Regions from separate parts of the Undibacterium sp. Tian12W genome, predicted to be linked through region 2. Evidence: predicted binding sites of a transcription regulator. Region 2 holds the regulator's gene; the other holds the start of a gene.
The links. Region 2 encodes LexA, which represses DNA repair genes until DNA is damaged. Its sites were predicted from a motif close to ACTGTATNNNNATACAGT; they were not measured.
Positions count from the first base shown of each region.

Region 1: the regulator LexA is predicted to act here: its motif matches at 2,556-2,573, upstream of imuA (translesion DNA synthesis-associated protein ImuA).

Region 1 covers NZ_JBMPPK010000008.1:232,109-236,531, reverse strand. The annotation lists gene ACO0LI_RS12340 (AI-2E family transporter) at 1-853, shown strand, start outside; gene ACO0LI_RS12335 (winged helix-turn-helix transcriptional regulator) at 899-1,414, opposite strand; gene ACO0LI_RS12330 (nuclear transport factor 2 family protein) at 1,480-1,968, shown strand; gene ACO0LI_RS12325 (hypothetical protein) at 2,117-2,344, opposite strand; gene imuA (translesion DNA synthesis-associated protein ImuA) at 2,583-3,311, shown strand; gene ACO0LI_RS12315 (Y-family DNA polymerase) at 3,244-4,423, shown strand, end outside.
Region 2 covers NZ_JBMPPK010000014.1:42,008-46,430, reverse strand. The annotation lists gene ACO0LI_RS18320 (replicative DNA helicase) at 1-216, opposite strand, end outside; gene rplI (50S ribosomal protein L9) at 385-837, opposite strand; gene rpsR (30S ribosomal protein S18) at 864-1,148, opposite strand; gene priB (primosomal replication protein N) at 1,158-1,457, opposite strand; gene rpsF (30S ribosomal protein S6) at 1,486-1,854, opposite strand; gene lexA (transcriptional repressor LexA) at 2,120-2,776, shown strand; gene ACO0LI_RS18290 (hypothetical protein) at 3,253-3,693, opposite strand; gene ACO0LI_RS18285 (hypothetical protein) at 3,712-4,218, opposite strand; gene lon (endopeptidase La) at 4,422-4,423, opposite strand, start outside.

The sequences.
Region 1 (4,423 bases), on a different contig from region 2:
AGATGGATTACGGCATATTCAATACGCCGCACTGTTCAAGTCTTATAGTAGTGAAGCCATGGCTTTTTCCAGGGGCTTGTTTGAAATCATTGCGTATGGAGCTGGGGCATTTTTTCTTGCCTTGTACATTATGATAGACCGCGACCGTCTGCGCGGCGCATTGTTTGCTGTGATACCCCGTGCGCATCACATTAAACTGGCGCGCATCATGCTCAATCTTGAAACCATCGTTGGTGGTTACGTGCGTGGCCAAGTTCTCACTTGCGCCATGATGACGGTTTTTCTGTTTATTCTGCTTACCGCCTGTGGCGTACCAAATGCAATAGCGATTGCCGCTTTTGGCGGAATTGTGGATGTGCTCCCTTTCGTCGGCATTTTCCTCACCATGGTACCAGCTGTGCTCGCAGCATTTGCCGTCAGTGGCGTTGCCGCCACCGTGGTGGGCGTGTTGTTGCTGTGCTATGAAGAGTTTGAAAGTCGGGTATTGATCCCTGTCGTTTATGGACGCGCACTACGCTTGCCCTCTTCTATAGTTTTATTTGCATTGATTGCCGGCGGTACTTTGTATGGCATTGGTGGTGCCCTGTTGGCATTGCCAGTCGCAGCAACGCTGCTTATGCTGATCGATGAGCTGAAAGTTGAATTGCCTGGCGAAAGCTTGCAAGCCAAGGACCTGGCAGTACAAAGAGATGATATCGTGGGTGAGGCAGAATATTTGCGCCGTACAGATGGTATGCCGGCTGAAGCTGCAGCAGGCATTGCCCTAGAAATTTCTGGAGACAGAAAACATAACGAGGGAGAAAGAGCGGCGAAAGATTTTATCCCGCCTGAAGATGCGGTTCAGAGTACTTGAGTTAGCAAGAACGCTCAGCGCTGGTTTGACGCAGTGCTATTTTTGTCAACTTGGCTTATCCTGTTTTGGTCGGCCCAGCACTTGCCCCATTAAGGCTGTACCTGGTGTTTCCCTGCCGCCAGGCCCAGCCTCAAATCGTATATCGTCAAGCTGCAATTCTTCTTTGCAAGCAGAGCAAGCCGGTACGGCAGTCGTGACGTGACCACAATGTTGATGGCGTACCAGTAAGGGTTGTAGTCCTTCTGCGGTGCGCCATTTATCTCCCCAGACAGTCAATGCCAGTAATACTGGATATAAATCCCGCCCTTGCTGCGTCAGGCTATAACGCCAGACACGTTTATCCTGCGTATCGGTATGTCGCTCGACTATGCCCTGCTCCATCATTTTTTTCAACCGGGCGGTCAGAATATTGGATGCCACGCCAAGATTGCGCTGGATATCATCAAAACGCTCAAACCCCAGAAACAGATCGCGCAAGATCAACAATGACCACCACTCACCAATGACTTCCAATGTGCGGGCTATAGAACAGGAAAAATCAGAAAACGAACTGCGTTCCATAATTTAGCTTGCTTGATGCAAGTTAACTGTTTACATTACTTGCATTATGCCAGTGAAAGTTCACCATGTATGCTTATATCGTTGAGAACAAACTTCGTAAAACCTTTGCTGCTATCAACACAGGCGATGTCAGCCTGATGCTGGATACCCTGGCTACTGATTTTGCATATCGCTTTGAAGGAGATTCGCCGATTTCTGGTTTGCGTAATTCACGCGCATCCATGGCTTTATGGTGGGAACGCTTATACCGTTTGTTCCCTGGCTTGCAATTTGAGGTAAAAGAAGTTGCTGTCATCGGGCCGCCGTGGGATACCCGTATCCATGCGGTGCTGGATTTCATCGTGCCGCATCAGCCAGATGGCCCCTACAAGAATGTAGTGATGCAATTCATGCGCATGCGCTGGGGCAAAATCACCTACGTCCATACACTGGAGGATACGCAGCGCTGCAGCCGCTATCTGGCGTGGAGTGCAACACAGGGATGTGACGAAGCATTGGCAGCCCCTATTACCGATCAAACCTGGCCAGGCCCCGGGCCATTCTTGCGGGCTTAGATTTAAATATTCAGATCTTATTCTGATCTATACCAGCTAAACATTTATCTGATGGAAGCAAACTGCTGCAAACACTCCCGCAATATCTGGGGCGTGTTTGCAGTAGAGAGTTGTTCACTCCATTGACAAATAAATTGATAGCCTGAACTTACCAGTTTGCTTTGGACAAAATAACCAACCACTTGCGCAGTACCAGCATTTCCAGATGCCCGGCCTGTATGCCTGTACTGCAATCGAGTACAGGATTGACATAGTAAGAACGCTGCCGGAAGTCGCGGCAAACAAAAATTTCGCGACGTCCCAGGCGCATTACAAAAGAGCTTGGGGCAAATTGCAGGCTGAAGCGTGTATCAAAAGACTGTTCGAGGTTTGCCATAATTTCAATCTCCATATCGGTTGGTATGTGATAGAGGAACTTCATCAAAACAGCCATGCGTTCATCCATGGACGAACTTTAACACAAACTACTGTATGCAAAATCAGTATTTTAAAAACTGTGGTTTTCTCACCTCTCTGTAATTTCTTGCTCCAGTCACATAACACGGGCACATAAAATAAACTTTGAAGTCTGCCGCCATATTACATATACTGTATATTTAATCAGTATATGTAATATGACCCACGTTTCCTCACTTCCTCCTGAACGCATACACCCCGCATTGTGGCGTGCATCGCAACTGGCGCGTGGTCAGGGTGGCTATTTGCCCAGTGGCTATGCAGAACTCAATAATGAACTACCCGGTAATGGCTGGCCACAGGGGCAATTAACCGAGATTTTGCTGCCGCAGCTTGCCACTGCCGAACTCAGCTTGCTCAAACCCGCCTTAAGCCAGCTTGATGGGCGTCCCATTGTTTTATTGACGCCGCCTTATATACCGCAAGCATTGGCTTTTGCATGCACAGGCTTGCAATCATCGCAGTTGATATGGATACGCTGCCAGAAACATGTTGATGCTTTGTGGGCGGCTGAACAGGTATTGCGCAATAGCAGTTGTGGTGCGCTACTGTTCTGGACATCCAGCATCCGCAGTGAAGCTTTGCGTCGTTTGCACCTGGCAGCACAAAGCTCGGAGACTTTATTCTTTTTGATGCGTGACATGCGGGCGGCACAGCAAGCCTCTCCCGCTCCCTTGCGATTGAGTGTCCAGACCAGCCAATATGGTCTGGAGCTGGGCATACTCAAACGCCGTGGCAGCCAGCGCGATGCTCCGCTGGCATTGCATGTGCCCGATCATCCTTATTTGTATGCCTATGCTCATCCAGGCAAAGAAAAACTTGCGACAAACTATGGCAACTTGCCCACCACTGTGGATAGCCGTTCACCTGCCTTTACTCCAGCTTGAGGTGTTTGTCACTCCCTTGTTTGCTCAGCAAGAGACACAAGTCAGTGTGATACTCCATCAAGGCCGGGTAACGTCCATGTCTGAATCTGCCGATCAGGCTGGCATACGCTTGAATATGCGCGCAGGTGGTGTGCAAATGCTGTCTGCCGATGCTGATTATTATCAGCGTGATCACAATAAAGAGAAGCTGGCATTACAGGCGGTAGCAACAGCCTTGCTGCAATACTCGCCACAAGTCTGCCTGGCAGAAGATGATTGCATACTGGTTGATATCAGTGCCAGTCTGAGTTTGTTTGGGGGTATACGCGCTTTGCGTAAACGCGTGCTGGAAAGCATGCGCATTCTCGGTTATACAGCAACGACAGGCATTGCTCCCGTTGCCAGGGCTGCCTGGTTATTGGCCAAACAGGCATCGCGCAAACTACCCAGAGGGCAGCATGTTTTTAAACTGCAAAGATTGAGCCAGCGTCTGGACAGGCTACCGGTCAGATTGCTCACCGCAGCTGAGCCTTTGACTGAGTTATTGCAGGGCATAGCCTGCTATAGCCTCAGAGATTTACGACAATTACCCCGCCCGGGCTTGCAGAGGCGTTGCGGCAAAGCTTTACTCATGGAGCTGGATCAGGTCTATGGTGAGCAAGCTGAAGTACACGAATGGTATCTGGCAGCACCAGAATTCAAAGTCAAAATCGAATTACCAGACCGTATAGAGCTTGCAGAATCACTACTTATTTTTGCCCGCAGCCTGCTGGCCCAATTGCTAGGATGGCTGGCAGCGCAGCAACTCGCAGTTACGCATATACATATGGAGTTATTGCATGAACGCGGTCGCCAGGCCATCCCGCCGACTATGTTTGATCTGCAACTGGCACAAGCATGCTGGCAAGAGTCGCATCTGCTGAGTTTGTTTAAAGAAAAACTCAGCCAGCTCAAGCTGGATAGTGCCGTCATCGGCATGCTGCTGGAAGTAAAGCAGACTATCTTGCGCGAAGCACAAAGCTACACCTTGTTCCCTGAACCTGGTGGGCAGGCAAATGAACATAAGCGCTTGCTTGAACTTCTTGTCGCTCGTCTGGGCGAAGATAATGTCTTGCAGCCAGCGCCACAAGCAG
Region 2 (4,423 bases):
GACGTCAGCAGGACGCGAAGAATTGATCAATTTGACCATGCACTGGAAAATGATCCTGTGGTCATAACGATAAAAATCTTCTTCGTTGATGAAGTCGGCAATACGATCCCAGGCGGCATTGTCAAGCAGCAAACCTCCGAGAACAGATTGCTCTGCTTCTATGGAATGAGGGGGGACACGCAAGGCATCAAGTTGAGGATCAGAACCAGCTTTCATGGCGCGCATTATAACCGTTAAATCAGACTATCAGAACGTCCCAGCATGGAGAAATGAACCAGTTTGTGACAAGTTTGTGACAAATAGCCAAATAGCCCAAAATTCAGCCATCGACATAAAAAAAGCCGGGAAAACCCGGCTTTTTTTTGAATTTGCCAAGACAGCAAATTAAGCGTGTTCGCCTACTACTGCAACATTAACGTCAACAACAACGTCAGTATGCAAAGCAACGGAAACACTGTGCTCGCCAGCGATCTTCAACGGACCTTGTGGCAAACGTACTTGTGCTTTTTCTACTGCGAAACCTTGTTTAGTCAGGGCTTCAGCGATATCAGCATTAGTGACGGAACCAAACAAACGGCCATCTACACCAGATTTTTGTGTGATTTGTACGGTCAGACCGGACAGTTTTTCGCCTTGAGCTTGAGCTGCTGCCAATTTGGCTGCTGCTGCTTTTTCCAGTTCAGCGCGTTTTGCTTCGAATTCAGCAACTGCAGCTGTCGTAGCACGACGAGCCATACGTTGTGGAATCAAAAAGTTACGTGCATAGCCGTCTTTAACGCGAACTACATCACCCAGATTGCCGAGATTAACGACTTTATCCAACAGAATAACTTGCATATTTTTCTCCTTTACCTTGTCGTCAATTACGCTGTGTGCAAATCAGTGTATGGCAGCAACGCGAGGTAACGTGCACGTTTGATTGCAGTGTCAACTTGACGTTGATACAGCGCTTTTGTACCGGTCAAACGTGCTGGCATGATTTTGCCGTTTTCTTGCACGAAATCTTTCAGTGTGTCGATGTCTTTGTAGTCAACTTTTTCTACATGTGCTGCTGTGAAGCGGCAGAATTTTTTGCGTTTGAACAAAGGGTTTTGTTGTTGACGCTTTTGCTTCAATTTGCTTTTGTCGAATTTTTTACCGAATGCCATTTTTGGCTCCTAATCTAGTAAATGTGTCTCGAATTCAGTGATGTGAAAAACGAGACTTTTGCTATTGCGATTTTTGCGCGCTAAAAAACCGGTGAATTCCATGGGCTGTTCCAAGGCAATTTCTGTAAAACGCTGGGATATTTCACCAGCAGCCATCGCAGAAATTTCAAACTCGACCTGCCGAACTGTGTTCGCCTCACGAGCCTCTGAACTATGCATCAAGGTAGCAGAAGCTATCGGGATACCGGCCGGGGTGTAGCGCAATGCGCTTTTTTCCACAATCCGGGCTACGAGCTTCAGCTGATTCACTATTTTTTTACGCGACCTTTGTCAATTATTAAGCAGCAGGCGCTTCAACACGTTGCGCTTTTGCAGCATCTTCTTTCTGAACAGCTTTCATCATAGGAGAAGGTGTTGTTTCTGCTTTTTTCAATTTGACTGTCAGGTGACGCAAGACAGCATCATTGAATTTGAATGCTGTTTCCAACTCGAGCAGAGTTTCAGCATCGCATTCGATGTTCAAGCAAACATAGTGTGCTTTTGCCAATTTTTGAATCATGTAAGCCAATTGACGACGACCCCAGTCTTCAACGCGGTGGATTTGACCACCACGGGCTACAACACTTGCCTTGTAGCGCTCGATCATTGCAGGAACTTGCTCGCTCTGATCTGGATGTACGATAAATACGATTTCATAATGACGCATATATTCTCCTTGTGGACAATAAAAATAGCCCGCCTCGGCGTCAAGACGAGTGCGGGAAGAGGAAAGCCGACAATAATAACCCAGTTTTTCATATTGATCAATTAGATCAGTGACTTAGGCTATTTATCTGCCAATTCCCGAAGGTAAGTGAGGTATTTTTTTCACATTTCTCAGTAATTGCGGTCATTTTGACTTGCATATTCAGCTTTACTGTATAAAAATACAGACTGCTTGTATATACAGCACCTTAACACTAGAAAACGCCATGCTCAAACTCACTTCCCGCCAGGAACAAATCCTGAACCTGATCAAAGACGCCATTCAAAACACGGGCTTTCCTCCTACCCGCGCCGAGATTGCGACAGAACTGGGGTTTCGCTCCACCAATGCGGCAGAAGAACATTTGCAAGCACTGGCACGCAAAGGCGTTATAGAAATTGCGGCAGGCACTTCACGCGGCATACGCCTGCTGGAGTCAGAGTTGTCCAGCCATATCACAGGCAAGCAACTGGCCTTGCCCCATCCTGCCCTGCTGCAACTAGCCCTGCCACTGGTTGGCCGGGTTGCTGCCGGCTCGCCGATACTGGCAAGTGAACATATAGAATCGACTTACCACGTAGATCCTGCCCTGTTCTCTGCCAAACCAGATTTTTTACTGAAGGTACGTGGCATGTCCATGCGTGACGCTGGCATACTTGATGGCGACTTGCTGGCAGTCAAAAAGGCAGACAGTGCCCGCAATGGCCAGATCGTTGTTGCCCGCCTCGGTGATGATGTTACCGTCAAACGCTATAAAAAAACTGGCAGTTTGATCGAGCTGATGCCAGAAAACCCGGATTATCCTGTGATCAAGATTGGTGATACGGAAGAAGATTTCGCGCTGGAAGGCCTGGCTGTCGGCCTAATGCGCAACTGGGTTTGAGGTCAGCCCGGGCGTGATCCTCCCCTCTCATCCGGATCACGCCCGGCTCGTCCCCAAACTTTTTTGATAGTGGCGCCAAAGGATGCACCTGCTATCAACAGTTCACGTGCTGAATTTGCGAGTTGACATAATCTCAGCCAACCCCCAACAGAATTTACTTGGGGCAGCGCAAAGATCAGAAGCAAAAAGTTCGCGAAACACTACTCCACGCCCACCCAATAGTCTCGCCTTGCAAGACGAGACTATTCATACTGCTAAAAGCATTTCGAGCGCGCATCGCGATAACATAACTAATGAACTCTTTTACGTCACTCTTTATGATTGATGCCTTATAGTTTCGCTGACTCTATACTTGCCGAGATATTGATGTTGATCATGTAAGCGATATTGATCGCAACATTTCTAGCGTACTTTTACAGAAAAACAGGCATTCTTACTTGCATAGGACCTGAGTTGATTTATCCGGATACTGTCAGCTATTCTCCATCCAAATCCAATATCAATTCAGCCTCTGCTTTCTTGCCATAGGCAATCGCATCTTGCGACTTGATGAAGGGTAGTCCATCCTCATCATTCAGAATTAATCCGTTGGACATTGAACACAAGACTGCTGACGCAATAGTCGACGCTATCAGTTCAGTTAAATCACTGTGCGTCGAAAAGGTCACCAGATAATCTCTACCCTTAAGCTGCGGTGTCGCATCTTCGTCCAAAAAATCGTCTTCCAACTCTTCGAAAAAATATTCGAACCCAGTTTCTTCACCCTTGTATATGCAGGGCAAAAACCCGGAAAATTCTTCAACATCAAAATCCGTGTCAATTTGCAGATCAAACTCTGCATCCGCAATTGCTTGCGCCCATCGCTTGGGGATAGGCATTTTCTCTTTTTCTAGAATCACAAAAATATCGACAGACATATTTCACCTGGTAAAAAATCAAATATATGGCTCTTGCTGGAAGCCTCGTGCAATTCCGGCTTTTACCATTTCTATCCGTTCGGGAGTCGGATGATAGCCACGCTTCCCAACGTAGGCCACATACGTTTCATATGAACGAACTGTCGGAAACCAGGGTAGAGCGTATTTATCAATTAATTCCAATACAGATCTTAAAACTTGTTCAATATCTTCCTCATTTTCGACAGAAAACATTGGGTCGCTAAACATATTTTTGGGAAAATCCTCAGAGAGGCGGCCACCAATCAATATATAGTCGGGTGGGAACTCTCCAAGTTCACCATTTGGATGATTTACCCAAGGCGACCAGATCGTTACATTGATATCAAGAAATCCGCCTGAACTTATTCTTGCGACAAACATATCAAATAAAGGCCCGCGCTTACGCCAAAAAGTAAATTTCTTTTCTACGGCAAACCCGCGCCGCCGCATCGCGTCGTGGAACCATTTGCTCGCGTGTTTATCAAGTTGCGCCAAAGTAGTCATAGAACCAGACCATTTCCAATCTAAAAATAAAGAGAATGAATCATAGATTAAATTGAACCCGTGTTGACAACAATTTAACATTACCGCAATTGCGCAACGACATAAAACTGCCTGCAAAAAAAATCGCCCGATTCAAAAATCGGGCGATTTCATTTTTTTGTTGCCAGCACTTGGCTGGCAAGCACCAACAAATGCTGACTAACTT